One region of the Bacillus sp. SSR7 genome, then DNA from elsewhere that is predicted to be linked to it. Evidence: riboswitches for the same ligand, from Rfam matches in the RefSeq annotation. Region 1 holds a riboswitch; each other region holds the start of a gene.

Region 1 (10,632 bases):
CAATCAGCAGGTATTCGTATTTTCCCATTACCTGTCGATGAACACGGTATTAATCCGGATGATGTGCAAGAGCTATATAGAAAGCATCGTATTAAAATGATTTTTTTAAATCCAAACTTCCAAAATCCTACGGGCACAATGCTGCATCCAAACCGTAGAAAAAAACTATTATCACTTTGTGCAGACTTACGAATTGCGATTGTTGAAGATGATCCTTCTAGTTTACTTACGTTAGAAAAGAAACTACCTTGCCCTACTTTGAAATCGATTGATGAAAATGGAACAGTCATTTATGTACATTCCTTATCAAAAATGATTGCGCCAGGATTACGGGTTGGCTGGCTTGTCGCTCCGCAATCGGTAGTTGAGCGTTTATCTGACGCAAGGCACCAAATGGAATTAGGAATGAGCATTTTCCCACAGTGGCTTATGCAGCAATTTTTCGAAACTGTACCATTCCAGTCGCATATCGTACCGTTACGAAAACAACTAGCAGAAAAAAGAGACGTTATCGTCCGCGCTCTAAACGAGCAACTTCACGATAAAATCTCTTTTTCAAACCCGACCGGTGGTATTTACATATGGGGAAAATTAAAAGAACCGATAAACGAAAAACAACTCATTATGCAAAGCTTAAAACAAGAAATTGCTTTTATGCCAGGTAGTATTTTCGGCGCGAAGGATGGTTATATTCGTTTATCTTATGGAAAAGTGAATATTGATCAAATTGAGGAAGGGATTTCTCGTTTGCGGGAGGCTATTTTGGTTTGTGAAAAGTAACTTATGATTAAAGGATCTCGTTTGACAAAACCTAAATCTACCATTATCATCAACACGAACCTATTTATAGGAGTGATACCAATGAAAATCTATGTTGATGCAGATGCTTGCCCTGTAAAAGATGTGATTATTTTTGAAGCTACGAAGGCAGAAATTCCTGTTACCCTCGTTACAAGCTTTTCTCATTATTCTAATGCAGAGCAGCCTAAAGGCGTAGAAACAATTTATGTGGATTCTGGAGCAGATGCTGCGGATTACCGGATTATGCAGTTAGCAAAAAAAGAAGATTTAATCATAACACAAGATTATGGTCTTGCTTCGCTTGCTTTAGCAAAAGGCTGTATCGTACTACACCATAAAGGCTATAAGTATACGAATGATAACATTGAACAATTGTTACAAACACGCTATTTAAGTGCAATGGTTCGCAAAAGTGGTAAACGTACAAAGGGACCGAAACCATTTACAGCAGAAGATAAAGAGAAATTTAGAGTGCTCTTTAAAAGTATGATCGCACTGTAGAAATGAACCGTCTATTTGTAGAGAAAGAAAAGAAGAGAATATCCAAACGAACATTCTCTTCTTCAGGTTTACCCGTTTAAAATGAAGGTAAATTATCTAAGTTATTTTCTTTTATCTCATCAGGTTCACTTCGTATAATATCTCTACCATACTTATGAAATACGTCCACATGAGCTAACTTCCCAGATTTTGCTTCATTAAGAGCAGTCATATAATCTAACTCTCTCCCGCTACTTGTTTTAAACGCTATTAAATCTCCATCATCATTTTTACGAACGGCAACTATTTGTTCTGCTCCTGAAGTAACTTCCTGAGCTATTTCAAATTGAGCTTGCTCTTCCCCTTGATGTAAATAATCATTATACACTTTTTCAAAGTCTTTTTTGTCCATAAAACTCACCTCCAACACATTTTATTAGTATGGTTGGGATGTAGTGGTTTTATGTACTTTTCTCTTAGAAAAACGTATTTTTAATACCTACGCACCCCCTTCAAAGTCTCCAATATATCATCTGTAAAGGCTGTAATACCTTCTGTCTCTAAAACTCTGAAATAAAAACTTCTTAAGAAAGTTCTAATATTTTGTACTAAAATAGCATGCTGCGGATGTCGGATGTCTTCAACAGTTGCTATACTATGTAACCAATTGCTCCACTCTTCTTCAGTTAAAAGATTTTGGTTACGTAACGACATAATTGGCGCTACTAATCTCTCATCCTCAAAGTGAATGTATACGTATTCATGTAAGCGTACCTTCTGACGAACGGCAGCTAGTATTGCATATGAGAACTCACGATTTTGAATTGTACGTGCTAAAGCATCGAGCGCATCCGCTGCATGTGCAGTAGAATGTGCCCAGCCTTTTCCTTCTACGTAACCTCTTACATCTTCTTCTAAATATACATATTCCAACACTTGTTCTGCCACACTGTACAGTTGCTCTTCAGATAACAGTGGTTCTCTTTCATGAACAGATAAAATAAGTGGTGGAATTAATACGGAGAATGCACGTTTAAATACAGAATCTGTTCCCTTTTCACCAATTTTATAAAATAAATAATCAGGGCTAATTGCTTGCAGCATTAATCCTCGTAACTCTTTTTGTCTAAATACATCATTTGTAATCCATTTGTGAAGCGTACTATATATCAAATCATCACGCAGTTCAGCATCAGGTGATCCGATATAATCTAACATCCACTGGGCATATGGATATGCATCTACGTCTTCTGGTACAGCATAATTATTATTTTTAATTTGTAGTAGTTCTTCTTTTAGTTCTAGTACTTCATTCATTATATTTCTTGTCCCCTTTTTGCGTTTTTTATTGTCTTATCCCCTTTTATTTGCTTCATAAAATTAATTTAATTATAACAATAAACAAAAAGCTATACATATATTTCTGATTATGTATTACGCTCTTTCATGAAATATAACTTCTGGATTTTCTAAATCACTATTCTGAAATATAACATCCGTACACTCTTTCGGATTATGCTCATCTATATACATCTTACAGGCCGCATGATATCTGTTTAAAAACATTTTCTCTGCTTCTTCATAACTTCCAAAAGCCTCAGCCTCGCGCTTTGCACCACGTTTTCTCGCAATCTCAAAATCTGTATCTACAAAGATTTTGTAATCAAATAAATGCGCAACGTCTTTTTTCAATAGAAACGTTCCATCTACTATTAATATCATATTTTGCGTGGCCACTAGTGGCTCATTATGTATAGGCATATCTGTTATTAAGTTATGAGAAATCGTTTCATACTGTAAATTCCCGTTAGGTCCTAAAGGCATTAATAATCTTTCTTTGAAAGCTGTATAATCGTGTGCATCTTCATAATACCCTCTTGCAGATTCTTTTCCTTTTGCATAGCGAATCACTCTTGGATTATGAAAATCATCAATACTGGCGCGTGTTACTGGTAATCCTCGTTTTTTTATTTCTTCCGCTAGTTCGTTTGCAAATGTTGTTTTTCCTGATGCTGTAATACCACTTACTCCAACTCTTGTTGGATAGGTTAAGTTTAGCTTTAAAATATGATCTGCAATTTCTTTGATTCGTTGTTTTCGGTTCATGATATCTCCCTTTATAATTAGTTTACATAATATAATTACAAGTAACAATTTATGTCACTATTTGTCGGTAAATCGATATCCTTTGGTGAATCGTTGATATATTATTAGCTTACTTCCCCTTAAACCCTCGATATAAAGCAGTCCGTAACTCTTGTTTGTATTCTGCAATCTCTGGCATATCAATTTCTTCTGCTAATCGAATTGCCAATTCAATATCATACGGTACACGTACGAGTTGTATGGAAAAGCTCGCTGCTTCTTTTTCATTGTAAATCCCTTCGAATATTAAATAAGAAGCTTGTGTAATTTCAAGCGGATTTCCTACACTACCAGCATTACATAATGTTTTCCCTCTGAAATTTTGAACGAATGCTTGGTGAACGTCACCGTAGCAAACGACATCTGGTTTTCTTTCCCCTTCTATATTCTCTGTGAGATCACTATTTTCGAACATACTCATACGTTCTTCTCTTGAAGCGTGTGGTTGAATTCTTTCATATAAACTTCTCGGTGACGCGTGGAACATACGAATGAGTTTGCCGCTCATATAAAACTCAATCGAAAATGGTAAGCTTCTTAAATAGTCATTTTGTTCTTCTGATAATTGTTTTTGATGCCATTTTAACGCTTCAAATTCAGTCGGTTTTGTAATGAAATCATCCCAGTTCCCCATTACAACTCCTTCACATTCTTTACGAATGATTTCAATTACTTCGCTAGAATGAGGACCTTTTCCTACTAAATCTCCAAGACAAATAATGCGTTCGATTCCCCTCAATTTAATATCTTGGAGTACCGATTCTAAAGCTGGAATATTACCATGTATATCTGAAATTACCGCAATTTTTTCCATATGTATTCCTCCTTTATTTATTACATTCACTTGATTGATACCATTTTGGAATATAGGATGAAAAATGATTATGATCTTCTAAAATCGCGTTCAATCTTTCCTTCATATCTTCTACTAAATGCGGCGTGCTTCGGTTTGTCCATACGATATCCGCTGGGAAGGTCATAGCTGCATATAATGAGTACAGTTTCCAAAAATGAAGTGATGGTTCCCCTCCGCAATAACCGTGAACTTGTCCAACCGCAAATGGTTTGCTTATTCTTGTAGTAAAAATCGCTACGTTATAAAAATCATGTATGGGATCGCCAAAATCATATCCACTAAAATCGATAACGATAAACTCCTTATTATGAATCATACTATTTGCTGGATGGAAGTCATCGTGTAAAAATGTGATTGGACGATTTTTCAATAATTGTTTATGCTCCTCCACAAATCTTAATACTGGCTTCAAATCAAGGAAATCTATTTCATAGTTTGCTAACGCATCTACGTATCTTTCGTATTTATTCCATCGAACCGTTTCCCATCCATTACTTGCACTTTCTCTTTCAATTGAGTGAATCTTCTTTAATACTTCACCTGCTTTTCTTCCTGCATGATACTGTTCTTCCACCGTTAGCTTACTTAAGCTTTCTTCACCATTTACACCTTGGGCCCATTCAAATACTTGAACACATTTATTTAATTCCTCAAGTTTTATGAAATGAATTAAATTAGGCGTTGGAATATGTAATGACTCTAATTGTTTCATATACGTATATTCTTCTTGTTTACGTTCAAAATGAACTACATCACATACTTTCACAAAATATGTTACTCTGTTTTCTAATTCTATTTTATATTTCTCTTCATGTGAAAAACCTTTTGAAATAGCTGTACACTTTACAATACGAGGCCATTCTAGTTTTCTCTCTATCTCTCTAAGCATTTCCTTCACAACGTTCACCTCTATTAATATATATACAAACTACCTAACACTTCATGCCCTCGTTTATTTTCCCCTTTAAACTCGACTGCAAATGGATATTCGCCATGATTCTTTAGGTATTCTTGCACTAGACCTTCTCCAATCGGCTCACAAAACTGCACATGAATGTCACCAAATGATACACTTTGACATTCAGCATTCCATTCATCATTTTTCACGACTGAGCCTGCAGTTAGCTCCATTACTTCTTTCCATATTCGCAACGTTTCTCGAACATTTTTCACTGCGTAATGAATCGTTTCAATTTGTTGTACGTTGTTTTTATGTTCCGTGATTGTGCCAATGTTACGTAAATCGTTTCTTCTTTCTTCATCTGTTTCATTCCAATGTATAAAGAAAGGTAATTTCGGTCCGTTCTCTTCTTGCTTTACAAATAACATTTTCCATTCTAAAAGGCGACCATCTTTTCTCATACGTTTCCCTTCAAATGGTCCTATCGTATGTAAACCATGCTTACTAAACTTTACTGCTAGCTCTTCAATTGCATCTGTTCGAATTGCGATTTGAAGCATTCCTTCTCCGTCTTGTAATTTCACTACCGTTTCTTGTACTAATGGATTGTCTGCTTTCTTCGCTTTTTCTTCATGCTGAACTGCCAGAAATTCTATATATGATAAATCAAAATAACATAAACTATTGCAAGTACCCCAATTTGTATGCTCTCCGCCTAGTGTAGTATGAAATCCACGCTCCTGCATTTGTTTTGCTGCTTCCTTCGGTGTACAATTCACCGCATGTACAAGATGATCAAATCGTAACATGTCTTTCTCCCCTTTCTCTCCATCCTTTTATTGTATATTTTATTTTTCTTTCATTCAATTTAAAAAACTTTAAAACCTAGTTGATTTATACGATTAATATGTATTATAATAAAACAAATTTAATTATTGCTGATTGGAAAAACCAAAGGCACTTTTCTCATACGGGAAAAGTGCCTTTTTCATTTATTATTACAGGGGGATAATTTATGCAGAAATTAATTGTCTTTGCTATTATTGGATTTTTCGCTCAATTGATTGATGGAGCACTTGGAATGGCGTATGGGGTAACATCTACCTCACTATTATTAATGTTTGGTATCGCACCGGCTGTAGCTTCCGCTTCTGTTCATTTAGCTGAAGTCGTTACAACCGCCGCTTCTGGTGCATCTCACATCAAATTTGGAAACGTTGATAAATATACCGTTTCCAGGCTTACATTACCAGGAGCAATTGGCGCATTTGTTGGGGCATGTTTTTTAAGCAATTTACCTGGGGATGTCATTAAACCATACATTTCTGTATTTTTATTTACTTTAGGGGTTTATATTTTATTACGATTCATTATTCAAAAACAAGTTGTTACTTCAAATAAACGTATGTCGGCTAAACAACTTGTTCCGCTTGGCTTATTTGCTGGATTCGTTGATTCAACTGGTGGTGGTGGCTGGGGTCCGATTACGACACCTGTACTTTTAGCAAGAGGAAATGAAGCTAGAAAAGTTATCGGATCTGTAGATACGAGTGAGTTTCCTGTCTCACTCGCTGCAACAATTGGTTTCTTCATCTCACTCGGCTGGGAACAAGTAAGTTGGGTTTGGGTATTTTCGTTAATGCTTGGCGGTATTGTCGCAGCTCCAATCGCTGCATGGTTAGTGCGCATCGTTCCTTCTCATTTACTTGGCGTATTAGTTGGTGGCCTTATTATCTTTACAAACATTCGTACACTACTTACTACATTTAAAGTGGATCCAACGATTATTTCACTTTCTTACGTGGCAATTGGTCTTGTCGTTATTATTTCTATTTTCATTGCTGTTCGCAATCATTCTAATCGTTCTAACGCATCGACCACCGGATATCCGAATGATCAAAAGCAAATGCTACCTTAACGAAAAAAATACCGCCCGATATACTTCGAGCGGTATTTTTTATTTTTCTAATTTCCAATTAATCATTGTTTCTGTAGTACCCACTCTTTTCATATGTAATTTCTCTAATACACGAATCGAGCTAATATTATCAAGAAGTGTCTCTGCAATAATCGTTTCTACCTGTCCTGTTTGAAAAGCCCAATTTATTAATTCTCTTACAGCTTCTGTCGCATACCCTTTATTCCAATATTTCTCAATAAAACCGTAACCAACTTCTACTGTATGTTTCTCGTTCGGTTTCCCTTTAAACCCTATATCACCTAGAACGATGTCATCTTCTTTTCGAATAACATACCACGCCCCCCAAGGTAATAAAGCCACATCTTGTTTTACAGTTTCTACATGCCCTACAATATGTGGACCACTATTAAATCCTTGCTCGTTAGCGACGTGCATCCTTTCTTCTGTACACGGCACTATATAGAGTCTTTCTGTTTCTAATTTCATATTGATTTCCCCTTTTTACTTAAGCTTTACTTTAATTATAACAAAAAATATGACTTTATTATGAATGTCGAATTATATTTTCTGAATTTTCTTTTATTTTTGAAGGGTTTTTTAATATTTTTTGCGAAACATTTGTATAACAATTTATTTCTTTGTTTTTTTTTACATAACAGTAGGTTCGGACGGAGTTTAGCAAGCGTTTCCTAAACAATAACCGATATTTTTTGACTTTTCCTAACAAAAAATCTTGCAATATATTCAGAAAGTCATTACAATTGCCATATATTAAAAATCTTAGCAATATATCAAATCCTCATCAATCCGATGAGGTAGAGGTTGCGACTTTTAAGAGTAAAACGGACGAGACACAGAGAATGTCACCGACTCCGTTTGAAAGGAAAAGTTGCCGAAGTTTCTATTTCTTCTCTGGAAATATGAGCTGGGGCTGTCTCCGAAAGGAACAGAACTGTCACGTTTACAAAATTACCGTGTAAACGTGGGGTGCTATCTTAACGGAAGGGTATGATGGGGTGGTTATTTGTGAAACGTTCCGCCAAATTCCTTTGGCGGTTTTTTGTATTTTTCTCCCCCGCTCCTTCCTATCTTACAAGAAAAGGAGTGTTGAACATGAATAGCGCAACGAATCAAGCTACCTCTAAAACAGAAACTACAAAAGGAAAAGGTGAATTAAGACGCGGTCTAAAATCTCGGCACCTTACGATGATTTCTCTCGGCGGTACAATTGGTACCGGACTATTTCTTGCCAGCGGTGGTGTCATCCATTCAGCTGGACCTGGTGGCGCATTAATTGCATACGCCGCAATTGGAATTATGGTTTACTTTTTAATGACAAGCCTAGCTGAACTCGCAGCTTATATGCCTGTTACTGGATCTTTTAGCACGTACGCAACAAAATTTGTTGATCCATCACTTGGGTTTGCACTTGGATGGAACTATTGGTATAACTGGGCAATTACTATCGCTGCTGAACTAGCGGCTGTAACATTAATTATGAAATTTTGGTTTCCAAATACTCCTTCCCTCATTTGGAGCGGATTATGTTTAGCTATTATTTTCCTTTTAAACTACTTATCTGTTAAAGGGTTTGGTGAATCTGAATATTGGTTCGCACTTATTAAAGTAGTTACTATTATTATCTTTTTAATTGTCGGCTTTATGATGATTTTCGGAATTATGGGTGGCGAAACTGTTGGCTTCAAAAACTTCACTGTTGCAGATGCACCATTTAACGGTGGTATCATGGCAATTATCGGTGTATTTATGGCAGCTGGTTTCTCATTCCAAGGAACAGAATTATTAGGTGTAGCTGCTGGTGAAACATCTGATCCAGAGCGTAATATTCCGAAAGCAATTCGTTCGATCTTTTGGCGTATTCTCTTATTCTATATCCTTGCGATTCTCGTTATCGGTTTATTAATTCCTTATACAACTGAAAGCCTTGCCGCAAGTGATGTAACAGTAAGTCCATTTACACTTATTTTTGAAAAAGCAGGCGTTGCCTTTGCTGCTTCTGTTATGAACGCTGTTATTTTAACGGCAGTACTTTCTGCTGGTAACTCTGGTATGTATGCATCAACTCGTATGCTTTGGGACTTAGCTCGCCAAGGGAAAGCACCAAAGTTTCTTGGTAAATTAGATAGCCGCGGCGTACCTGTTAACGCATTAATCGTAACATCAATTGTCGGTAGTATCGCTTTCATTGCTTCTCTATTCGGTGACGGTGTTGTATACATTTGGTTATTAAATGCATCAGGAATGTCTGGCTTTATCGCTTGGGTTGGAATCGCAATTAGTCATTACCGTTTCCGTAAAGCATATATTGCACAAGGAAAAGATTTAAATGACTTACCTTATAGAGCAAAATGGTTCCCATTCGGTCCACTCTTCGCATTTACGCTTTGTATTATCGTAATTTTAGGACAAAACTACGGCGCATTTATGGGCGAATCAATCGATTGGAATGGTGTACTCGTTTCGTACATCGGTTTACCACTCTTCTTAGTACTTTGGTTAGGATATAAATTTACGAAAAAAACGAAAGTGATTCCACTTGATAAATGTGAACTAAAATAAAGTGAAATGAGCAAACAAATTTGTTTGCTCGTTTTTTGTTCCAAACCTCTTTGCTTCCCTATTGCTCCTGTTTTTGCCATAATAGAAGAAATATAAATAAAGGTTGGGATACCATGAACATTCGCATTACTGATGAAGCAAAAACAGCTATACATAGATTAGAACGTGAAGACAAAAAGATCATTCGCATTAGAGGGATAATGACAAACTCTTGTAGTATTTTCGTTGATGTCGATTTAATTTGGGATACATATAACGCAGATGACGTTGTATATGAAGATGCTAATTTTACCGTACAAATGGATTCATTTACGAAAGACTACACTGGTGATACGGTGAAACTTGATTATAAGACGACTGGTTTTAGTATTACGACTCCGAGTGAGACTTTAGTTTATGGGTTGTCGATTAAAAAATAAAGATTGTTTTTATTTGACCACCGAGGTGAAAAAATGAGTAAATATGTTCCGTTAAAATTTTTGTTTAACGAAGAATTTGCAGAAAAAATGGCTGATTCTATTTGTAAACACGATCCTACTTTCTCTAAAAGAAACTTTGTATCTTCCGTAACATGTAAAGTTAAAAATTTAGAGTTAAAGCAGCGTATTGAAGTAATTGCAGATGAATTACACAATACTTTACAAAAAGATTTTAATGCAGCCATACATATATTACTGAAAACATTGGGGCCAGAGAATACAACAGAAGTAGGCACATTTACAAATGGATATATGTACATGCCTATTGCAAAATACGTTGAAAAATATGGGCTTAACGACTTTGAAACCTCATTCAACGCCATGTATGAAATAACGAAACGGAATACTGCTGAATATGCCATTCGGCCTTTTCTTGAAACATACCATGAAGACACACTAAATATATTACAACAGTGGATTCATGACGAGGACAGCCACATTAGAAGATTAGTTTCTGAAGGTACAAGAC
Region 2 (10,632 bases), on a different contig from region 1:
TAGAGCGCATCGTCTTCTCCAGTACGAATGCACCACCAAACAATTGATGTTGCCATACGAAAGTGAGGCCATATCCAACTATTGTAACCCCAATTAAAATAAGAATAGACTGCATAATTGCTTCGTTCGTTAACGTTCCTGTTTTTATATTATCAATCGTAACCCCTAACACTTTCGGGGGAATAACTTCAACTATATTCACAATTAAAAGAGCTCCAATGGCGATACTATATCTCTTCCAATGCTCTTTAAAAAACCACTTTAACTTTAGTAATACTGAAAACAATGTAATCTCTCCCTTCTCGTTCTCGTTTACCTCTCATTTCTCTATCCACTATCCAGACCCATCACATTTACATTTCGTAGCCCATACAATCTCATCACATTTTTCCACCTTCCAAAGTTTTATTTAATAACATGGAAAATAAACAAAAAAAAGCATACCGCCGCTTGACGATATGCACAAAAATGCATAAAAGCGTACGTTACGATATACGCAACGTACGCTTCTTATAAGACAAAGATGCCCTATATATCCGCACGGGTTGCGTAATGATATAAATGTTTTCTGCCATTTAACAGAGCTAAGCCCTTTACATTTACGATTACAATCATTACGCACACCCCCTTCATTTATTTTCCATTTATAATCTTATAACTTTATTGAGTATTCTGTCAATTGTTTTTTTACACATGGAATAAAAATATATGATGCATCATTTTGAAATAAGAGAATGTTCTGCAAGAAAGGGCATACAAAATAAAAAAGGAATAAGAAATCGTTTTCACAAACATTTCATTTGAAAAATGTTATCAAACCCCCTACAATCACCTTATACTCACTCTTACAAGTTGCTATTTTAGGAGGACTAATCATGACAACTAGCAATACGTACAAATTTTATTTAAATGGAGAATGGAGAGAAAGCTCTTCAGGAGAAACAATCGAAATTCCATCTCCATACTTACACGAAGTAATTGGACAAGTACAAGCAATTACTCGCGGAGAAGTAGATGAAGCAATTGCATCTGCAAAAGAAGCTCAAAAATCATGGGCGGAAGCTTCTCTACAAGATCGCGCAAAGTATTTATATAAATGGGCTGATGAGCTCGTAAATATGCAAGATGAAATTGCCGATATCATTATGAAAGAAGTCGGTAAAGGATATAAAGATGCGAAGAAAGAAGTTGTTCGTACAGCTGACTTCATTCGTTACACGATCGAAGAAGCTTTACATATGCACGGAGAAAGCATGATGGGCGATAGCTTCCCTGGCGGAACGAAATCGAAACTTGCAATCATCCAACGCGCACCACTTGGTGTTGTATTAGCAATCGCACCATTTAACTACCCAGTAAACTTATCTGCTGCAAAACTTGCACCAGCATTAATTATGGGTAACGCTGTTATTTTCAAACCAGCCACTCAAGGTGCAATTAGCGGTATTAAAATGGTTGAAGCACTTCATAAAGCTGGTCTTCCAAAAGGCCTTGTAAACGTAGCTACAGGACGCGGTTCTGTAATTGGTGACTACTTAGTAGAACACGAAGGTATCAATATGGTATCGTTCACAGGTGGTACAAACACAGGTAAACATTTAGCGAAAAAAGCTGCAATGATTCCACTTGTATTAGAACTTGGTGGTAAAGACCCTGGTATCGTTCGTGAAGATGCTGACTTACAAGATGCTGCAAACCATATCGTAAGCGGTGCATTCTCTTACTCTGGTCAACGTTGTACAGCTATTAAACGTGTACTTGTACATGAAAACGTAGCGGACGAGCTTGTTGGCTTATTAAAAGAACAAGTAGCTAAACTATCAGTTGGATCTCCAGAACAAGACAGCACAATCGTTCCATTAATCGACGACAAGTCTGCTGACTTCGTTCAAGGTTTAGTTGACGACGCTGTTGAAAAAGGTGCTACGATCGTTATCGGTAACAAACGTGAGCGTAACTTAATTTACCCAACATTAATCGACCACGTAACAGAAGAAATGAAAGTTGCTTGGGAAGAGCCATTCGGCCCAATCCTTCCAATCATCCGCGTTTCTTCAGATGAACAAGCAATTGAAATTGCTAACAAATCAGAGTTTGGCTTACAAGCAAGTGTCTTCACAAAAGACATTAACAAAGCATTTGCAATTGCTAACAAAATCGAAACTGGTTCTGTTCAAATTAACGGACGCACAGAGCGCGGCCCTGACCACTTCCCATTCATCGGTGTAAAAGGTTCAGGTATGGGCGCACAAGGTATTCGTAAGAGCCTTGAGTCTATGACACGTGAAAAAGTAACTGTATTAAACTTAGTTTAATCTTATACAAAGAAGCTGATCTAAAATTAGATCAGCTTCTTTTCTATATAGATACTTCCCAAAAACGAAGTATTTCGTTCTACTTCCGATTTGGTTTTCCAAATCGAACTAAAACATGCCATAATAATTTTAATTCCTGAAGCACTTCTTCATAAGTTCCACGATCACTCCAAGATAATGGATTGCGTTTCAAATCCGCTACAGCAGAACCGATTATATTTGCATCGATACAATGATTCCGTGCAATGCGTCTTGCTAAAGATGGCATTTTTGAACCTCTAAAATCCATTGGAACGTCGTCTACCATAAGTACAAAACCTGTGTGCCAATACAAATCAATAGCATACTTCAGGCAAATTTCTTCTAAAGTTCTTCCTACATCCATACCCTTAAATGAAGGATCTACAACAAGAGCTTCCACGTCTTCTTTAAGAGAAATCTCTCCATGAATCTGCGCTTCAATATAATGATTAAGATTACGGGCTGGCTCTTTGCTTACTAAATCTATAAACGGCCTTTCCAGGTTAGCCAGTAAATGATTAACTAATCTTGTTGGAGTCAAATTCCCTTCACCAATTGCAAAATCTCTTACAAATGTCTCTTCCAAAAGAGCAGCTAAAATCATATCAAACTCCTCATAAGTCCCCTTTTCTTTTGGATCTTGATGCGAATCTAAATACGTATATGTAGAGCGATAAGAAACTTTTGGAGATAAGAGAAAGTAACATGATCCAAAACGCGGAGCAGGCCCATCTGGATGTAACATCAAATTTAGCGCTCCATACTTTGGCCGTTGATTATTCGTTACCCCCTCCAATTGATATGCCCCTCCAAATATTCTCTTTTCCCAAAGGTCACGTTCACCACCCGGATAAGCAGACACACTTCCATTAGATAGCAATGTTTCAAACTGACTTTTATATATTCCTTGTTCAAACAACGCTTCAGCAACACTTTTCATACTCGAATCGAGTCTGTCTGGATGAAAGTGTAAAGCGATCCTTGCATGAGATTTTAAGTTAGCGACAGCTTCTTCAAATATTTCATCTGTAATATTACACATGTTAAGTATATGATTAATTGTTGCTTTAGCCTCACGTTTTTCGTTCTCTGCATATTTTGAAATATACTCTAAAGCAAATAATTGAGACCTTGATAATTCCATAATCCAATCTCCCCTTTAATTGAAATGCCCTTAATCCTTTCAATTAAAAGTGCATTTTTTCCTTCTTATGCAACTAACCTAATTTATTGAACAAAAAGTACTTTAATACAGTCTAATTACAGATGCGAGCATTCTTTACGGGTACATCCACACATTCTACAGAAATTTGATACCCTAGCCATCGCTCAGCAATATGTTCAAATGAAGAAACAGAGCCTGTTGTAAAAAATCGATGCTTCGGATTCAGATTATCAGACAAAATTCCTTTGTGCTGTAAAATTGTGCTTAACTCTATCGCTGTTTCTTCTGCAGAACTAATAATCGTTACATCTTCTCCTAGTTCCTTTTTAATATAGGACTCTAAAAGTGGATAATGCGTACAACCAAGAATTAGCGTATCTATATCTTCTTTCGTTAATGGCAGTAAAGCTTGTTTCACTTGCTCGGTTACATATGCTGTATCTTCTAATTGATTTTCTACAACTGTAGCTAAGGTCGGGCACGCATGACTATGCACTTTCAAATATGTATCAAGCTCATGCAATGCTTTTTCGTACATATTAGATTTTATCGTACCTACAGTTCCAATTACTCCGATTTTCCCTTTCTTCGTTACTTTAATTGCCGCTCTTGCTCCCGGATGTATAACGCCAATAACTGGAATAGAAAGTGCTTCTTGCAGCGCAGTCAATGCAGCAGCTGCAGCAGTATTACATGCTACAACTAGAGCTTTTAACGGAAACTGTTTGAGAAAATCAACCATTTCAAATACGAAAGATTGTACCTCTTCTACACTTCTTGGCCCATACGGACAACGCTCATTATCACCAATATAATAAATGCTCTCTTTAGGCAATTGTCTTATAATTTCGCTCGCAACTGTTAATCCCCCAACTCCCGAATCTAATACACCTATTACTGAATGTTTATGACATACAGACATATACTTCATCCCCTTTTCAATCTTCTAGCGCCAATAACATTTATTATATTATGAAAATTCAATATTACATAATAATCCCTCCTTACTTTTAATCACAAACTCTTCTCTATAATCTGATTATTAATATATCCATTGACGTATAAAAATTCATTTGTTACTCTTAAATACGTTAATTTAATATTTAAATCCTCATTCGTATCTCGGTGAGGTAGAGGTTGCAATCATTAAGAGTATCATTTCCGGAGATGTAGTGGCATTGATGAAGGAATGAGAAAGGAATGGTTGCCGAAGTAAGTTGTGTCCACCATGCACACTTGCTGGGTCTGCATTTAATAAGTGCAGAACTGTCACAAACGTTTCGTTTGTGGAGAGCTATCGAGAGGTATGTCGTGGGTTTCTTATAAGATAGAAAGCATGTAGCGGCAAATTACGTGCTTTTTTTGTTTTGTTTGGGACTTCTCTTCCTGACTCAGGAAGACATACATATCTCCTCGCTTGACTTGGTTATACTAACTTTGGAGGTATTTTCTATGCAACAAAAAAAATGGGGCTTTTGGGTACTCACAGCTTTCGTTGTCGGTAACATGGTTGGTGCTGGTATTTTCATGGTGCCAAGTACGTTGGCACAAACAGCAAGCCCTCTCGGTGTCACTTTAGCTTGGTTAACAACAGGGTTTGGTGTTTTAATGCTAGCTCTTGTTTTCGGTAATTTAGCAATTCGTCGTCCTGATTTAACGACAGGACCACAAAGTCATGCATATGCTTTATTCTCAACACCAAAAAAGAAAAAAATGGCTGGTTTCAGTATGGTATGGGGATATTGGGTTGCAAACTGGGCAAGTAACGTTGCCATCATTACATCATTTGCGGGATATTTATCACTCTTCTTCCCAATTATGAAAGATACGCGACTACTATTTTCAATCGGTTCGTTTAACGTAGAAGTCGGAAAACTAATTACATTTACGATTTGTTCCATCTTACTTTGGGGAACTCATATTATATTAACAAACGGTGTAAGCGGAGCTGGAAAGCTAAACTTCTTAGCAACAACAACGAAAGTAACTGGATTCCTTTTATTTATTGTCGTTACATTATTTGCATTCGAAGCTTCTAAGTTTGGACAATGGTATACACCGATGATCGATAAATCAGGTGTATCACACGGTCTTCTTTCACAAGTAAATTTAGCTGCTCTTACAACGCTTTGGGCATTTATCGGAATTGAATCCGCGGTTCTTTTATCAAACCGTGCTGTTTCTCCAAAAACGGTAAAACGCGCAACAGTTGCGGGATTACTTATTACAGTTGCGATTTACTTAGGAATTACAATTTTAACAATGGGTGTACTTCACGTCGATAAATTACAAGCTTCTGAACGTCCATTAGCAGACGCACTAAACGCTGCAATGGGTCATGGCGGCGGGAAACTGATGGCATTACTTGCTCTTACTTCCCTGTTCGGTTCTATCTTAGGCTGGATTTTATTAAGCTCAGAAGTACCGTATCAAGCAGCAAAAGAAGGTTTCTTCCCTTCCTTCTTCACAAAAACAAATAAAAAAGGAAGTCCAATTTACTCATTACGATTAACAAACATTATGTCGCAAGTGTTCTTATTCTCAACATTATCAGGAACCATTGCGGAAGCTTATACATTCGTTATTACCGTATCAACACTGGCCTACCTCATTCCATATCTCGTTTCACCAATCTTCCAGTTAAAACTAGTCGCAACTGGTGAAACGTATAAAAATGAAATGCGGGCAAGAATTACAGATGGTATAGTCGCAGTTATCGCACTTTGTTACGCACTATGGGTTATTAAAACGGGTGCATCCGATATAAAAACGTTCCTTCTCGGAATTGGTTTATTCGTAATCGGCTTTGCCTTCTATCCATTAATGAATCGTGATCAGAAAAAAAATAACGAAAAGAAAAACGGGCAAGTTGCATAACGCAATTTGCTCGTTTTTTCTTTTGTAAAACATATATAATAGAACAAAGAGGTGAAAAACATGTCAATTGAATCACTATGGAGCAGCCGCTTCCAACAACATATTCAAAATATCATTACATACTTTGCACGTATGATTAACGGTTTACTATATAGCTTTATCTTTATTTCATGCGTTGGTGCATACTATTATGCTCAGTTTCTAAAAGCATCTCCTTCTAAAGGAATATCTTTACTACTCATAACGGTCGTTCTTACATTCATTATAACGAGATGCCCGATCCGTACCTTTATTCAAAAACCTGACGCTGTCTATTTGCTTGCCTTAGAAGAGAAATTAACATCTTATTTCAAAAAATCTCTTCTATATAATTATATCATTCAGCTTTTTCCATTATTATTTACGTTCCTTATTCTCGTTCCACTTGCCCTGCAATCATTACAAGTAACTGTACCTTTCTTATGTACAATCTTTATCGTTTTAATGATTACGAAAGCTTGGAACATATACATACATTGGATATGGCGCGATAGTCATGAAAAAAACATATGGTTCATTATTCGCATTACTTGTAACGCACTAATTACTTATATGCTGTTTTACTCAGCAAATGTTCTCATATTGGGCGGATTACTCTTACTACTTGCTTTCCTGCTTCTATATACGAAAAAACAGCCTACAAAACGAATACCGTGGGATTACATAATCGAGCAAGAAGAAAAAATGAACGTTCGTTTTTATCAATTTGCTAGCATCTTCACCGATGTTCCGCAACTAAATAAGCAAGTAAATAAAAGAAAATGGCTTACAACTTGGATTGAACCTTTATTACATAAAAAACGAGCAACTTTCTTCTATTTACATACACTAGCATTTTTACGCGGGAATGATTATTTCGGTATATATATTCGCTTAGGGCTAATTGGTGCCTTTGCCTTATATTTTATACCAAACATATACGTAAAAGGCGCTATCTCATATATCGTCCTATATATGATTTCTATGCAGCTCCGTTCCCTGTGGAAATATTTTTCGGGAAATATTATCGTAGCATTATATCCAATTGATACTGAAAAACGAATGAATCAATTTCTTCACTTAATCTTTATATTACTAAGCATTCAGCTCGTTGTATTTTCGAGTGTTATACTCATTGCTACGGGACAATTTTTACATAGCCTTATCGTTATGATTATCGGGTTACTCTGGATCAAATTTATTATTGTACCAAAAACGAAGCAACGCGTTTCTTCGTTTTAACGAAAAAAATTATCTTAAAAGGCAAGGAGAAAATAAATTCTCTCCTTGCCTTTTTTATTTTTCTTCCTCAAACAAGAATCCCCGACACAACCGATATTTTATGATTTTTACATACAAAAACGATAATACATGTTTACGTCCTAATAAAAAGGGTATGTATTAAATTAACAAGGGAAACGAACTGGGGGGATTAGAAATTTAAAAGGAAACAAACACTACGATGCATTGCTCAAAGAGGATTCTGGAACCGATACTATAATGTAAGGAGCTGACTGCAATGAGTAAAAAAATTGCTATTTTAATAACGGATTATTTCGAGGATACAGAATACACAGAGCCAGTAGAAGCTTTTCATCAAAAGGGATATGAATTAACAACTATTGAAACGGAAAAAGGGAAAACGGTACACGGTAAACAAGGAAAAAGTGAAGTGGTAATTGATAAAAGTATTGATGATGTTTCTCCAGATAACTTTGATGCCCTCTTCATACCGGGTGGATTTTCCCCAGATATACTGCGTGCAGATGCGCGTTTTGTACGCTTTAGTAAAGCATTTATGGATGCGGAAAAACCTGTTTTCGCTATTTGTCATGGACCTCAGCTACTCATCACTGCACAAACACTTGAAGGACGTGATGTGACTGGATATAAATCTATTGAAGTCGATTTAAGAAACGCTGGCGGAAACTTTCACAACAAAGAAGTAGTCGTATGTCAAAATCAATTAGTTACAAGTAGACAACCGGAAGACATCCCGGCGTTTATTGAAGAATCGTTGCGTATATTAGGATAGCTACTTTGGTTAACTAACCTCCTTTTATTTACATGAAAATAATGAATCAGCCCTCACCAACTGGTCGTTTACAAGCAATCTGACCTCCACAAATAGCAGGATAAATAAAAAGAAGGGAATCCAAAAGTTCAGTTTTAATAATCTTTTGGATCCCCCCTTTTCTCGTCCGAAAATTTCCAATCACTTTTCATAGGCAATTCTCATATAGTGAAAATGACTATACAATTCCTATCCATAAGTTAAATCATGATTTTACACATATATAAATACAAAAGATGGGAGCCTTATTTATGAATAACAATCCACCTTCAACGCCCCCAAATCCAACGGAAACGAATAATAATGAAGTGAGCTTACAAACGTTACGCGTCATCGGACTTATTGTACTGATTAGTGGCTACATATTAGTCACTCTTTCTGAAGTGGGAACGTTAAAAAATCTTTTACTACAACCGAGCACCACTCCAAATTTAGCTGAAGTTGATCCGTTTTAAAGGCCATATGAAAAGCGATTTCTAGCATCGCTTTTCATATCGTTTTATCCAATCTGGGACACATTTCTTTCACCCTCATACTTCTCTTTCCCTATCGCTTTCATAAATAATAAAATACTGCTCATACCAACGATAAAGTACAGAGCACTCATCCCCCAAGATGCAAGAAATGAACCTAGCATAACACCTAATGCCCCGTTCATTTTTGCCACTTGAAAGACCATTCCGTTAATCGCCATATATGAACCTCTCGCCTCATTTGGCACCATATCTGCCATAATAGATTGACGTACTGGCACATACATCATCTCACCTACTGTTTGGAAAAGCCCTGCAAATAATAAAATCCATAAGCTATTGCTCGTTCCGAGTATTGTAAATCCAATTGTATAAATGAACAAACCTACATATAAGATTTTCAAATCGTTGAAGCTTTTTAGCATTTTAATAAGCAGAGCTGAACATAACACTACTAAAATTGTATTCTCTGCTGAAATCCAGCTCAGCATGCGAATACCTGTTAAATCAAACGTAACACCATTCCCGAATAAAAAGTGTACCGTTTCAAATTCCTTCTGCAAACGTACTCCTAAATAATTATTAATTTGAAACTCTAATGATAATGTACATATACTCGCTGCACAAAAAATTAAAAACGCTCTATCTTTCATTACAACTTTATAACTATCTGCCATATCTTTTAATATATTTTTCTTCTCTACTGTTTTTCTCGCTACATACACCTCTTCCATATATACAGCCATCACATATAAAGTAATAATTGCAACTACTGTTAATACGATAAACAATTGTAATCTATAGTTTTCAAATAGTAGTCCTCCAAATATCGCTCCAATTGCAATGGATAAATTAATCGCCCAGTAGTTAATGCTGTACATCACTTTTCGATTTTCCGGTGTACTCACATCAATTAACATCGCCTCTGTCGCAGGATTCATAAGTCCAGATCCTAGGCTATTCACTAGCATAAAGATAAATGTTAACCACGGTGAATCTACATAATCCGAATTCGCAACTCCCATACAAGCAATGGAAATGACTTGTATACTTTGACCGATAATCATAACCTTTTTACGCCCAAGCCGGTCTCCAACATATCCACCGTATAGACCAATTACTAATGAAGCTATGACATTAATAAGTAGTAACGCACCAGCAATCGCACTACCTAACTTTATTGAAAAATAAATCGCCATAAATGGAAAAATCATCGTGGATACAGTTCGTGTTAAAAACGAAGTTATAATTCTAATTTTTATATTTCGATGCATACTCCAAAATCCCATTGTTTCCCCCTCCTTATGCTTACTTATTTTACTTTGAAAAAAAGGAAGAAAAAGGTTAGAATATTCTAAAGAGTTTCCCCTTTTATGATAGAAGGAAGTGTATATATGAAAATTATGGACTATTACATTAGACTAAGACTACATGCACAAGATCAACAACATATGCGAAATAGCTTACAAGAATTAGCGGATGTTTTATATTGCAGTACAAAAAACGTAAAGATTTTATTAAAGAAAATGAGCGAGGAGCAATTAATTCACTGGACTCCAGGTCGAGGCCGCGGGAATAAAACGGAAATTCTATTTATACATAATTTCGTAGAAGCGATTGAGTCCTATACAGATGAACTGTTAGCTCAAGAAAAATTAAAAGATATCTTTCTTCTTTTAAAAGAACCCC
Region 3 (10,632 bases), on a different contig from region 1:
GCTACAAGTACATATAGAAGTGGAATTGTTAAAACATCCATAAATATAAGTATTGCAAGTAATAGCATTAATACGCAGCGAATTATATCTGTAAATAACATTACCTTCACCCGATCCATTCGATCTACTACTAATCCAGCAAACGGTAACGCAAGAATATTAGGAAGCATGTACATTGCCATAGTCATTCCCATTACAACTGTTGAACCAGTTAATGAATACACAACGACTGGCAAAATAACCATCGTTATCGAACTACCTAAAGTCGAAAGCAATTGCCCAATCCATAAAAATTTAAAATGTGGTGACGCTTTAACTGGCAATAGCAATTTACCGATATAACTTAATTTTTTCTCTGTTGGTATTTCTCCTTGCATACCTCTCTCCTCTTTTCGAAGGATTAAATCCTCCCAATAAAATGTTTTATTTTTAATAATATTCAATCTAATTATATATGAAATTATCAAATTTATGGTAATATTATCAAAAACATAAAGGAGATAATATATGAAAACAATTGAGACAGAAAGACTCATACTACGCTCATTACAATTATATGACGCTCTAGTAATCGAAAAATTAGCTGGCGATTATGATGTTGCTAAAACAACCCTATCTATTCCAAACCCATACCCAAAAGGCTCTGCAAAAGATTTTATTACACATATGCTACAAGCAGAAACTGATAAAAAAGTTGTGATTTTTTCTATATTAGCTAAGAATACTAAAAAATTAATAGGTGTGATTAATTTCAATTTAAATCATATCCATAAACGTGGAGAACTGGCCTATTGGATTGGAAAACCTTATTGGGGAAACGGATTTGGTACTGAAGCGGCGAAAGCACTACTACACTATGGATTCAACGAGCTACATTTAAATAAAATATTCGCAGCAGCTTTTACAAATAATCCTGGTTCATGGCGAATTATGGAGAAAATCGGAATGAAACATGAAGGGACGTTTAATCAACATGTTGTAAAATCTGGTGAACCTATGGATATTACATATTATGGAATATCGCTTGATGAATATAAATAAAAAGGTGTTTTCATAAATGAAAACACCTTTTTATTTATAATTTTAAGTTCTTCTTCAATGTCCAATATTTTTCTTGCGCATTTTCAAATGAAAATTCTACCCAGCCATTTGGATCTTCACGATATACATTTACTTTTGTACCATTTTCTAATTTTCCAACTTCATTTTGTGTCACATTTGGTACACTCTTAATTGGATTGTTAAACGGGAATGGAACTTGATAGTAAGATCCTACAGATTGGACAGTAGCTTTTGCATCTTTTGCATAATCTGTATAAGGAATCGCTTCACTTAATACTTCTACATTTAATGTATTAGGGTTTTTCGGTAGTCGTTTTGCATTTTGGTAATCTGCTTTATTAAAAGGCTTAATGCGTTCCATGATATTAGCGATTTTCCCAGCCCATGCTGTATCTGTTGAATACATAACATTCATTGCTGGCAATGTGTAACCTTTGAAATATCTTGCACCATCTTCTAAGTAGTTCTTTTTTACATAATCAGCGTTATATGAAATACTTAGTCCGTATGACGGTAAATATTTTGCATATGCAAATGGATCACGATCATATGCTCTTAAACCAAATAAATTATGTTTACGATATGCAATTTCTGATTTACCGTAACCAGATTCTAAGATTGCATGTGCAGCTAAGTATAGTGCATTCACACCATACTCATTTTGCGCTTTAATAAAGTCTTGTCCAATTCCAACTAACGGGCTATCTGGATGGAATCTTTGAATATAATTATCAATCTCTTGCGCTGTTACGTTAGATGGTAATGTCACATCTAGATTAATATATGAAGGCTGTTCAGCAGGAACATCCTTTTTAATTTGCATCGCTTTATATAACAATTGTGCATAGCTTTCACGTGTTAATACACCTGATGGATCAAATCCTCCAAGTCCATTCCCTATTGATACACCATTAGATTGCAATGCACTAATTGCTTCTTTTGCCCACCAATATGATGCATCTATATCATTAAATGTATGTGGTGCTTTTACTTCTAATTTAAATGCTCTTTGCAAAATAACAGACATTTCAGCACGGGTTAATGATTCTTTCGGTCTAAACGTTCCTTTATCATCACCTACAAAAATCCCCATATCTGTTAATGCTAAAATTTCCTTTGGGAACATTGTCGTTCCTGCACTAATATCAGAGTATGGATTTTTATAATCACTTTTTGCTTCTGGTTTTAATGCGCGATACATTAATGCTGCTACTTGCTCACGAGTTACAACATCTCCGAAGCCGAATTTACCATTATCGTAACCTGCAATAATTCCTTTTGACGTTAAATCAGTAATTGCTTCAAGTGCCCAATGATTTTTTGGAACGTCTGGAAATTCTTTTGTAGATGCAAACGAAGTTGCTGGAGCCATCACTACTTGAAGCGCGACTGTCACTGCTAACACATTAGAAATAACTTTTTTCATAAATTTTTTAACACGTTTTTTATATGCTTGTCCCGTGTTAACTTGCCTCCCTTTATCGTATAATTTTCCCTATTAAACTAACAAACTCTTAATTAGTCAACAGTAAAAGTATACGTGATAAAAATAAACTAATCTACCATTATTTTATTCATAATTAGTATAATACGATATATCTTTTTATTCCGATACAAAATTACATAAACTTACATAAAAAGCCCATCTATATAAAGACGATGGGCTTAGCAATCAACATTGTTATTTAGCTAAACGATATTTTGCAACATCGAAACCTTTCCATTCATAATAATCTAAAATACCAGCATAAACTGCCTCAGCAGCAATTTGTCTTCCTGATTCAGTAGCTAATTTACCATTATCTATATCATTATCAATAAAGGCAAGCTCTGTCAAAACTGCTGGTACTGTATTATTATTTACTACATAAAGTGAGTGATTGTCTTTTATCCTCCTATCTCTTGTATGTAGTGCTTCTACTACTCTATTTTGAATTTTATTCGCTAATACTTCACTATCCTTTTCAATCTGTGTCTCTTCTCCACGCTTGGATTTTTTATAATAATATGTTTCCGTTCCATGACCATCATGTTTTTCAGAAGAATTTGCATGAATGCTTACAAATATATCTGCATTGTTCTCTTGACCAAATTTTACTCGATTCGCAAGAGATTCATTTTTGTTACTTCCTGGATTTCCGTTTTCTTCACGTGTTAACAAAGCTTTTAAAGGTGTATTTTTTTCTAACAACTTCTGTAATCTTAAAGATGTATCAAATACAATTTTACTTTCCTCTACGCCTTGCCCTGGATTCCCCGGATCAAATCCTCCATGACCAGGATCAATAATAACTACCTTTTCTACTAAAGGGTTACCTATTTTAAGAGCATCTGCCTTTTTTATAAATTGAGCTGCCTCTGCTTTAGTTAGAATTTTTTCGGGCTCCCATTTGTCACCAGTTCCAATAGAAATCCCTAATTCAACTAGAATGTTAGCTTTTGCTTTACCCCAGCTTTTTTCTAGATCACTAAATTTAGTTGCTGGAGTACCATTTACTTTAGAATCTAATTTGTAAGCTTCTACAATAAGAGAGGCCATTGAAACTCGGTCAATTTTCCCAGTTGGATCGAATACGCCCGCTCCTTTCCCTTTTACAACGCCAGCTTTTTCTACAGCTGCGATGAATGGGGTATACCATTGGTTTTGAGAATCACCGAAAGATGGTTTAGCATTTTTATCGATTGGTAAGTTTAAGATTTGAGCCATCATTGTAGCTGCTTCTGCACGAGTGATTTCTTTTCCTGGCTCAAACATTCCTTTTTCGTTACCTGTAACTGCACCTTTCTCTACTAAATAGTAAATAGAGTCTTCTGCCCAATGTTTAGCTGGGACATCTGGAAATTTTTTCGTTTGCGCGAAACTACTAGATGAATAAGATAATATACTAGCTGCAATTATTCCTGCTGCAATTATTCTATTTTTCATAGAATATATTCCCCTCTCAAGTACGATGTATTTATATAACAGACTAATTATAGTTCTGAAAATTAGTAATAGTCAATCAAAATTGTATAATTTTGTATTATTATTGTATTTTTTGTCATACATAACTATAGTTAAAAACTATAAGATTTTATTAAGAGGAGAGATTCATATGAGCTACAATTGGAAAGATATAGAGCACCGTATGTATACAATGTGTATGATTCAGCAGAATAACAAAGTATTGTTAATACAGCGCCCCAATCATCTTGGCTTCCCTGGTTACATCGCTCCCGGAGGAAAAGTAGATTTTCCAGAAAGTATCGTTCAAGCTGCTAAACGAGAAGTAAAAGAAGAAACTGGATTACTTGTTTCAACTTTAACCTTTAAGGGATTAGATGAATATGTAAATCCGAAAGAAAATGTTCGATATATGGTATTTAACTATTGGACAGATTCATTTGAAGGTGAACTCCTTTCGAATCCTCCTGAAGGCAAATTATTATGGGTACCAATCGATACAGCACTAAATCTTCCTATGCAAGATTGTTTTAAAGAAAGATTTCCATTATTTTTTGAAAAAGGTACGTTTGAAATTCAACGTGTTTGGGACAAAGACTTAGATAAACAAGTCGCTATGACCATTACCCATACGTAAAAAAGCTTGGAATCTCTCCAAGCTTTTCTTACTTCTCCTCTATTTTCTTAATCTCATAATCAATTTCTAAAAACTTAACTCTGAATATCCACATTTCATGGTGAGCTGTTAGCATTTGACCTTTTACCTCTTTAATAATAAACGTCTCAGCTAACGGTAAACGGATTGTAAAAAAACGAGTATGTAAATAGATTCCCTCATCTCCCTTACCATTTCCTCTCAGCTTACTAGTAATAATTAAATCGTCGTGATCATTGCGTAATTTTAAAATCCCCGTCATATTCGAATATGGTAGAGGTAATGCGATATTCATATATGTCTCATTCTTATACGTATGTTTGGAGTAAAGAGCTACAAAAATAGATGCTCCTGCTTCATTTTTTCTTAACCAAGCTCTTACATTCTCCCTTCCATCCTTCTCATCCATTACCCCTATGATAGAGCCGTGCATTGTTTCCCACTTGCCGCCCATTCCTAAATGTATTTGTTCTACACGCTTACTCATTTTCTCATAACAAAATGCAAACAGGCGGAACGAACGAGTCCATTTAATATGCGATTGTAACTCATACTCTTTTGTATTTTCATAAAACCGAATAATGCTTAAAGGTATCTTTGTCACGTCAAATGCTTCACTATGAAAATCATTCATTTTATCAACTAAACCGTTGTATTCCTTACTATCTATTACATTTCTGTTATGTAAAAATGCTTCACCAACTGTCGCCTTTCCTCTTAATCTGCTCATTGGTTTCCCGTAATATTTATAGTTCGGAACACTCTTTTCAATCATCCAGCCGACAAATGCCGGTAACGCTACTCCAATTCCATTCACAACACCGTGAATCCAAACCATTTGGGCAATTGTAATCGTCATTACATGTTTCAAATTCCCATACGAATATATAAGTGAAAACATAATTGTTACCATGAGTGTACTAGACGATATGATCAGGAGAATCTTTGCGCTGATAGCATTAAATTTCGTGCGCCAAACATAAATCCCATAACCATAAATAGCACATAAATATAGGAACACTGCAAAAAATTCAAATATCCTTGAGTATGTAATTCCAATCGCAACTGTCATCGGTGAAATGACTATAATAAACATAATTGCATCATATACTTTACTGCTCTTTTCTTTCTTCCGCCCTATTAAACCAGCTGATAATGGCAATAGAAACGCCGAATAATGAAAGTGTGCAGCTGTGAGTAGAACAATGTCAGAAGTAAACTGCATAATCGAAATCTTTGCTACTGAGGCAAAAAACCAGAAACCACCTAAAAACAAATAAATAAACGCACTATCGATTGCCGTTTCTTCTAACGGTTTCCATCCTCTTTCTAGTAATCTACTCACTCCAAATAACGCGACAATTCCTGTATATACAAACCAAAATAGCGCAAAGAAATAGTGACTTGTTACGAAAGCTAGCATTGCACTAATTGCTGCGATTGGATATAAAAACGATACAAATTTATAAAAGAATACATATGATCCATTTCTTGTTTTCTTATCAATGATGCTAAATGACATCGGTATAAATAACAACATAGATAATAAAATAATTGCTTCCACTGGGTTTATATTTGACCAATCACATATTAGAAAAACAATATAACAAACAAGTCCAACTATTATATTTTTCATATTATTTATTTCCTCTCCACAAATGTTCCCTTATATGAAAATAATGAACCAATTAATGGATTGCGTACTTGTACATGAATTCGAAAGCATTGTAGTGTTTCATCATAACTTTCTACAATGTTGGCCTCTCCGTATAAGAATCTAGGTAACGGAACTTTCCTTCCAAACATGTAAAACCATTGTTTCTTTGAGGAAATATGCATTGCCCCCACCTCATCAATATGAAAATTCAATGTAGAAACAAGTATGTGTGGTTCACCAAAACAATCTACAATTTCATTATTCCCTTCATCCAACTGCATAACGGCGTTAAAATATCTTTTCTTATTATGAAAATAAAAAGTACGATTCCACCGCACAAGTTCATGTCCATGTTCATCACGCTCAGCGGTATTATGTATTGTAAATGGCACTCCCTTACCTCTCTCAGAGAAAAACATTCGAAACTTCGATGCAATTTTTAATATGAATTTTACGAAAAAAGAACCACCGTAAATTTCATCCATCTTTCCTTCTCCAATAAAGCTATTTTCTTCTGTAATCTCATAACGTTTCTGTAATTTCGGATGAAGTTTTTTATAAGAATCCCCTAATAGTCTTTCATACATATTAGCCATACATTATCCCTTTCTCTTCCTCTTGCAATTTTTTACACTTGGCAAATTCGTACTATTTATATAACCGACAATCGATAATCCAATTAGAAGTAGATTTAACGTAATTGGATTAAACGGCTCTGTAAAGCTTGCGACATTCGTAAATCCTGCCGCTATCGTTAAGGCTATTAACATAAAAATATGTACGACAAATACTTTTCGTTTTGGAAATGGCAACAGCCATAGGACACCAAAAGTAATTTCTAGTAATCCAATTATTTTAAGTACAAAAATACTATGTTCAGTTGAACCAATCATCACATATAACATTTTTACTTCTTCTGAATGAGTAAACACTAGTTTCGGTACTATTCCTTGATACATCCATACGAAAGCAAATAAAAAACATACGAACCAATATGTCATTGTTCTTCTAATGAGCAATCTAGGATGAAGTCCCTTTTCTAACCATAATTTTAAAGCATCAAAACTCCAAGCTGTCGCCCAGCCTAATAATGGCCGAAACATATAGAAATCTATTACATTCCCTATACGACCAAACCTCGTATCATAATCATATTGTGTCTCAAAATGAATGTGTTCTTTACACGGTGTATACTTCCAATAACCACGCCCTATTTGAATAAGTGATAATTGATTGTCTGTCCAAAATTTTAAAGAAGAAATCCGTTCACCTGTTTCTTTTCTTATTTCACCTATCGATTCCCCTTCACCAGCTATTTCAAGTCCAAATCCGATTTTTGTTTTATATAAAAACTTCTGCGGTTCTCCTTCTTTTTTCTCTAAATACGAAATTTCAGTAAAGCGAGCATCCCATTCTGTATGTATATGTGGTTCTTGCGTGTATTCCCATAATTTTTCCATTGTTGTATTCATTTCTGCCGAAACATAAATAGGCTTTTTCCCCTTCATTCTTCCACCTCCTATGCGCTATAAGTTTAATGTACATGCAATAAATTTATTTTGCTACATTTTTCACAAACTTCCTTTCATAAAAGAAAGAATTTTTAAAATTTATACAAAACACTTGATTCCCCAAAAAATTTAAATTATTATAAAACAAATGTTACCAACAACTTCATAAATCAAACACTCTCGCCTAAAACGTGAGATAGAGGTTGCGATACTTATGAGTATTCTAATGGAGACACAGAGATGTCTATGAAATTAGATGAAAGGAAGTATTGCCGAAATCGATATATTTCTCTGTATGTATCGATTGGGGCTGTTTTCGAATAGAAACAGAACTGTCATATGTACAGACGTGTACGTATGAAGAGCTATCTACAAAAAAGAGATATCATTTTTATGGTATTCCTTTTTTGGCGGTTTTTTTATTAGCTCCGTTTTCTGTTTCCCTTTTCCTGTAACAGCACCATCCTCACTTATTTGAGATGGTGTTTTTTGTTTTTCTCTGGTAACTACAGGAATATTGGGATTTATATATGTCCTAATCTATTCTTAAAAATGGATGAAAGAAGGAATTCGCAATGGAAACGATTGTACAAAAATTTGGTGGCACTTCTGTCGGAAGTGTTGAGCGTATTCAACATGTAGCAAATTTAATTATTGAAGAATATGAACGAGGACATAGTATCGTCTCTGTCGTTTCAGCAATGGGAAAAAGTACAGATGAACTTGTAGTACTTGCTAACGCAATTACAGAAAATCCAAGTAAACGCGAAATGGATATGCTTCTATCGACAGGAGAGCAAGTAACTATTTCATTATTAACGATGGCACTACAAGCAAAAGGGTATAACGCGATTTCATTAACAGGATGGCAAGCTGGTATTACGACAGAATCTGTACATAGTAGTGCACGGATTACTGAAATTAATACAGATCGAATTCAGTCTTATCTTACTAAAGGCACGATTGTTATTGTAGCTGGTTTCCAAGGAGTCAGTGAAGATTTTGAAATTACAACGCTTGGACGAGGCGGTTCTGATACAACTGCTGTCGCATTAGCTGCTGCACTAAACGCAAAAAAATGTGATATTTACACAGATGTGACTGGCGTATACACGACGGATCCACGAGTTGTAAAAGATGCTTATAAATTAGATAAAATTTCTTATGACGAAATGTTAGAACTTGCAAACCTCGGTGCTGGTGTATTACACCCGCGTGCTGTTGAGTTTGCTAAAAATCATAATGTCATTTTAGAAGTTCGCTCAAGTATGGAACAAGAAAACGGAACAATTGTAAAAGGAGAATGTAACATGGAACAACAATCAATCGTTAAAGGTATTGCATTTGAAGATAATATTACACGCATCACAGTGAAAGGATTAGAACAAGGTTCACTTTCAACTGTTTTCTCTACATTAGCAGCGGCACATATTAATGTAGATATCATCATTCAAAGTATTACAAATGAAGGAACTGTTCATCTCTCCTTCTCCATCCATTCTAATGATTTAAGAGAAACATTAGAAGTATTGGAACAAAATCAAGAGGCACTTCACTATGAATCAGTAGAATATGAAAATCATTTAGCAAAAGTATCAATTGTAGGATCTGGTATGGTCTCTAATCCAGGTGTTGCTGCGAATATGTTCACTACTTTAAAAGAAGAAAATATTCATATTAAAATGGTAAGTACATCAGAAATTAAAGTGTCTGTCGTTATTGACCGCCTTCATTTAGTGACAGGTGTTGAGGCGCTGCATCAATCATTTATGGCGAAAATCGAGCCTTTAGTACAAATGAGTTAATTTCCAGCGGTACTACTTAAAACAAATTATATGAATCTATTTCCTTCCTATTAAAAATAGAAAGCTGTTTGCATTATATAGAGTGACAAAAAATTTATGTGTCATTAAAAAAATACAATTAATTCTATACAACAATCGGATCATTTAATGTAGTACAGGATAGAAATATTTTTGCAAGGAAGTCTCGGTATTGTTTGTTAACAAGATACTATATGACATACTTAAAAACACCTTGTCATATTTTCCTAAACTGTGACAAGGTGTTTTTGTTTGAAAGGAATTTGTAATTTTTAATAGTATAATTAGGAAGATGATTAGATAATACACTTTTACATATAAGGAGATAAAGACAATGTCAAAAAATAAATTACTCAGAATGGACAATGTTAGCATCGTTGTAGAATCCCTTGATAATGCAATCTCTTTCTTCGAGGAGATTGGGTTAAAACTCGAAGGGCGCGCCACTGTAGAGGGTGAATGGGCTGGTCGCGTAACCGGACTCGGTTCGCAGTGCGTAGAGATTGCTATGATGGTGACTCCAGATGGTCATAGCCGAATTGAACTTTCGCGATTTCTTACCCCGCCCGCTATAGGAGATCACCGGACAGCTCCTGTCAATGCCCTCGGTTATTTGCGCGTCATGTTCACCGTTGAAGACATTGATGAAATGGTATCTAGGCTTACTACTAAGCATGGTGCTCAACTCGTTGGTGAAGTAGTTCAATACGAGAACTCTTACCGTCTCTGCTACATTCGTGGAACCGAAGGGATTTTAATCGGTTTAGCGGAAGAACTCGGTAACAAGTAATTAATGTATTATAAATGAAACTACTATATTTTTAACCACGTCCTCACTCCAGAACGTGGTTATGCTTGTTTGAGTTTTTAAAAATATATTTTCATTTTACACATAGATTTCAAGACTCTATCCAAACAGTTCTTTAACATATCACTAACATCCAAAAATCATTATGAAATAATTTAATTATTCGCTTTAC

The links. A riboswitch is a leader RNA that binds a small molecule or an ion and turns the genes downstream of it on or off. The one in region 1 is predicted to bind lysine.
Region 2: another riboswitch for lysine. It lies ahead of AC0NJG_RS24900 (amino acid permease); the one in region 1 lies ahead of AC0NJG_RS15120 (amino acid permease).
Region 3: another riboswitch for lysine. It lies ahead of AC0NJG_RS14435 (aspartate kinase); the one in region 1 lies ahead of AC0NJG_RS15120 (amino acid permease).

Annotation. Positions count from the first base shown of each region.
Region 1 covers NZ_JBVVXV010000007.1:126,975-137,606, reverse strand. Annotated here, with positions in the region: gene pdxR (MocR-like pyridoxine biosynthesis transcription factor PdxR) at 1-780, shown strand, start outside; gene AC0NJG_RS15165 (YaiI/YqxD family protein) at 862-1,302, shown strand; gene AC0NJG_RS15160 (DUF3892 domain-containing protein) at 1,379-1,693, opposite strand; gene AC0NJG_RS15155 (DUF2785 domain-containing protein) at 1,774-2,598, opposite strand; gene AC0NJG_RS15150 (nucleoside/nucleotide kinase family protein) at 2,716-3,387, opposite strand; gene AC0NJG_RS15145 (metallophosphoesterase family protein) at 3,497-4,240, opposite strand; gene AC0NJG_RS15140 (aminoglycoside phosphotransferase family protein) at 4,254-5,180, opposite strand; gene AC0NJG_RS15135 (VOC family protein) at 5,195-5,992, opposite strand; gene AC0NJG_RS15130 (sulfite exporter TauE/SafE family protein) at 6,199-7,101, shown strand; gene AC0NJG_RS15125 (GNAT family N-acetyltransferase) at 7,141-7,590, opposite strand; lysine riboswitch at 7,913-8,105, shown strand; gene AC0NJG_RS15120 (amino acid permease) at 8,218-9,684, shown strand; gene AC0NJG_RS15115 (iron-sulfur cluster biosynthesis family protein) at 9,798-10,103, shown strand; gene AC0NJG_RS15110 (DNA alkylation repair protein) at 10,137-10,632, shown strand, end outside.
Region 2 covers NZ_JBVVXV010000019.1:19,663-30,294, forward strand. Annotated here, with positions in the region: gene AC0NJG_RS24880 (ABC transporter ATP-binding protein) at 1-286, opposite strand, end outside; gene gapN (NADP-dependent glyceraldehyde-3-phosphate dehydrogenase) at 876-2,315, shown strand; gene AC0NJG_RS24890 (DUF3626 domain-containing protein) at 2,395-3,480, opposite strand; gene racE (glutamate racemase) at 3,593-4,423, opposite strand; lysine riboswitch at 4,625-4,806, shown strand; gene AC0NJG_RS24900 (amino acid permease) at 4,954-6,378, shown strand; gene AC0NJG_RS24905 (ABC transporter permease) at 6,439-7,638, shown strand; gene AC0NJG_RS24910 (type 1 glutamine amidotransferase domain-containing protein) at 7,916-8,431, shown strand; gene AC0NJG_RS24915 (hypothetical protein) at 8,722-8,925, shown strand; gene AC0NJG_RS24920 (MDR family MFS transporter) at 8,970-10,232, opposite strand; gene AC0NJG_RS24925 (SgrR family transcriptional regulator) at 10,317-10,632, shown strand, end outside.
Region 3 covers NZ_JBVVXV010000006.1:277,430-288,061, forward strand. Annotated here, with positions in the region: gene AC0NJG_RS14395 (MFS transporter) at 1-377, opposite strand, end outside; gene AC0NJG_RS14400 (GNAT family N-acetyltransferase) at 508-1,041, shown strand; gene AC0NJG_RS14405 (S-layer homology domain-containing protein) at 1,076-2,488, opposite strand; gene AC0NJG_RS14410 (N-acetylmuramoyl-L-alanine amidase) at 2,744-3,988, opposite strand; gene AC0NJG_RS14415 (NUDIX domain-containing protein) at 4,158-4,643, shown strand; gene AC0NJG_RS14420 (YndJ family protein) at 4,672-6,297, opposite strand; gene AC0NJG_RS14425 (DUF4166 domain-containing protein) at 6,303-6,914, opposite strand; gene AC0NJG_RS14430 (DoxX-like family protein) at 6,918-7,826, opposite strand; lysine riboswitch at 8,019-8,205, shown strand; gene AC0NJG_RS14435 (aspartate kinase) at 8,405-9,634, shown strand; gene AC0NJG_RS14440 (VOC family protein) at 9,987-10,442, shown strand.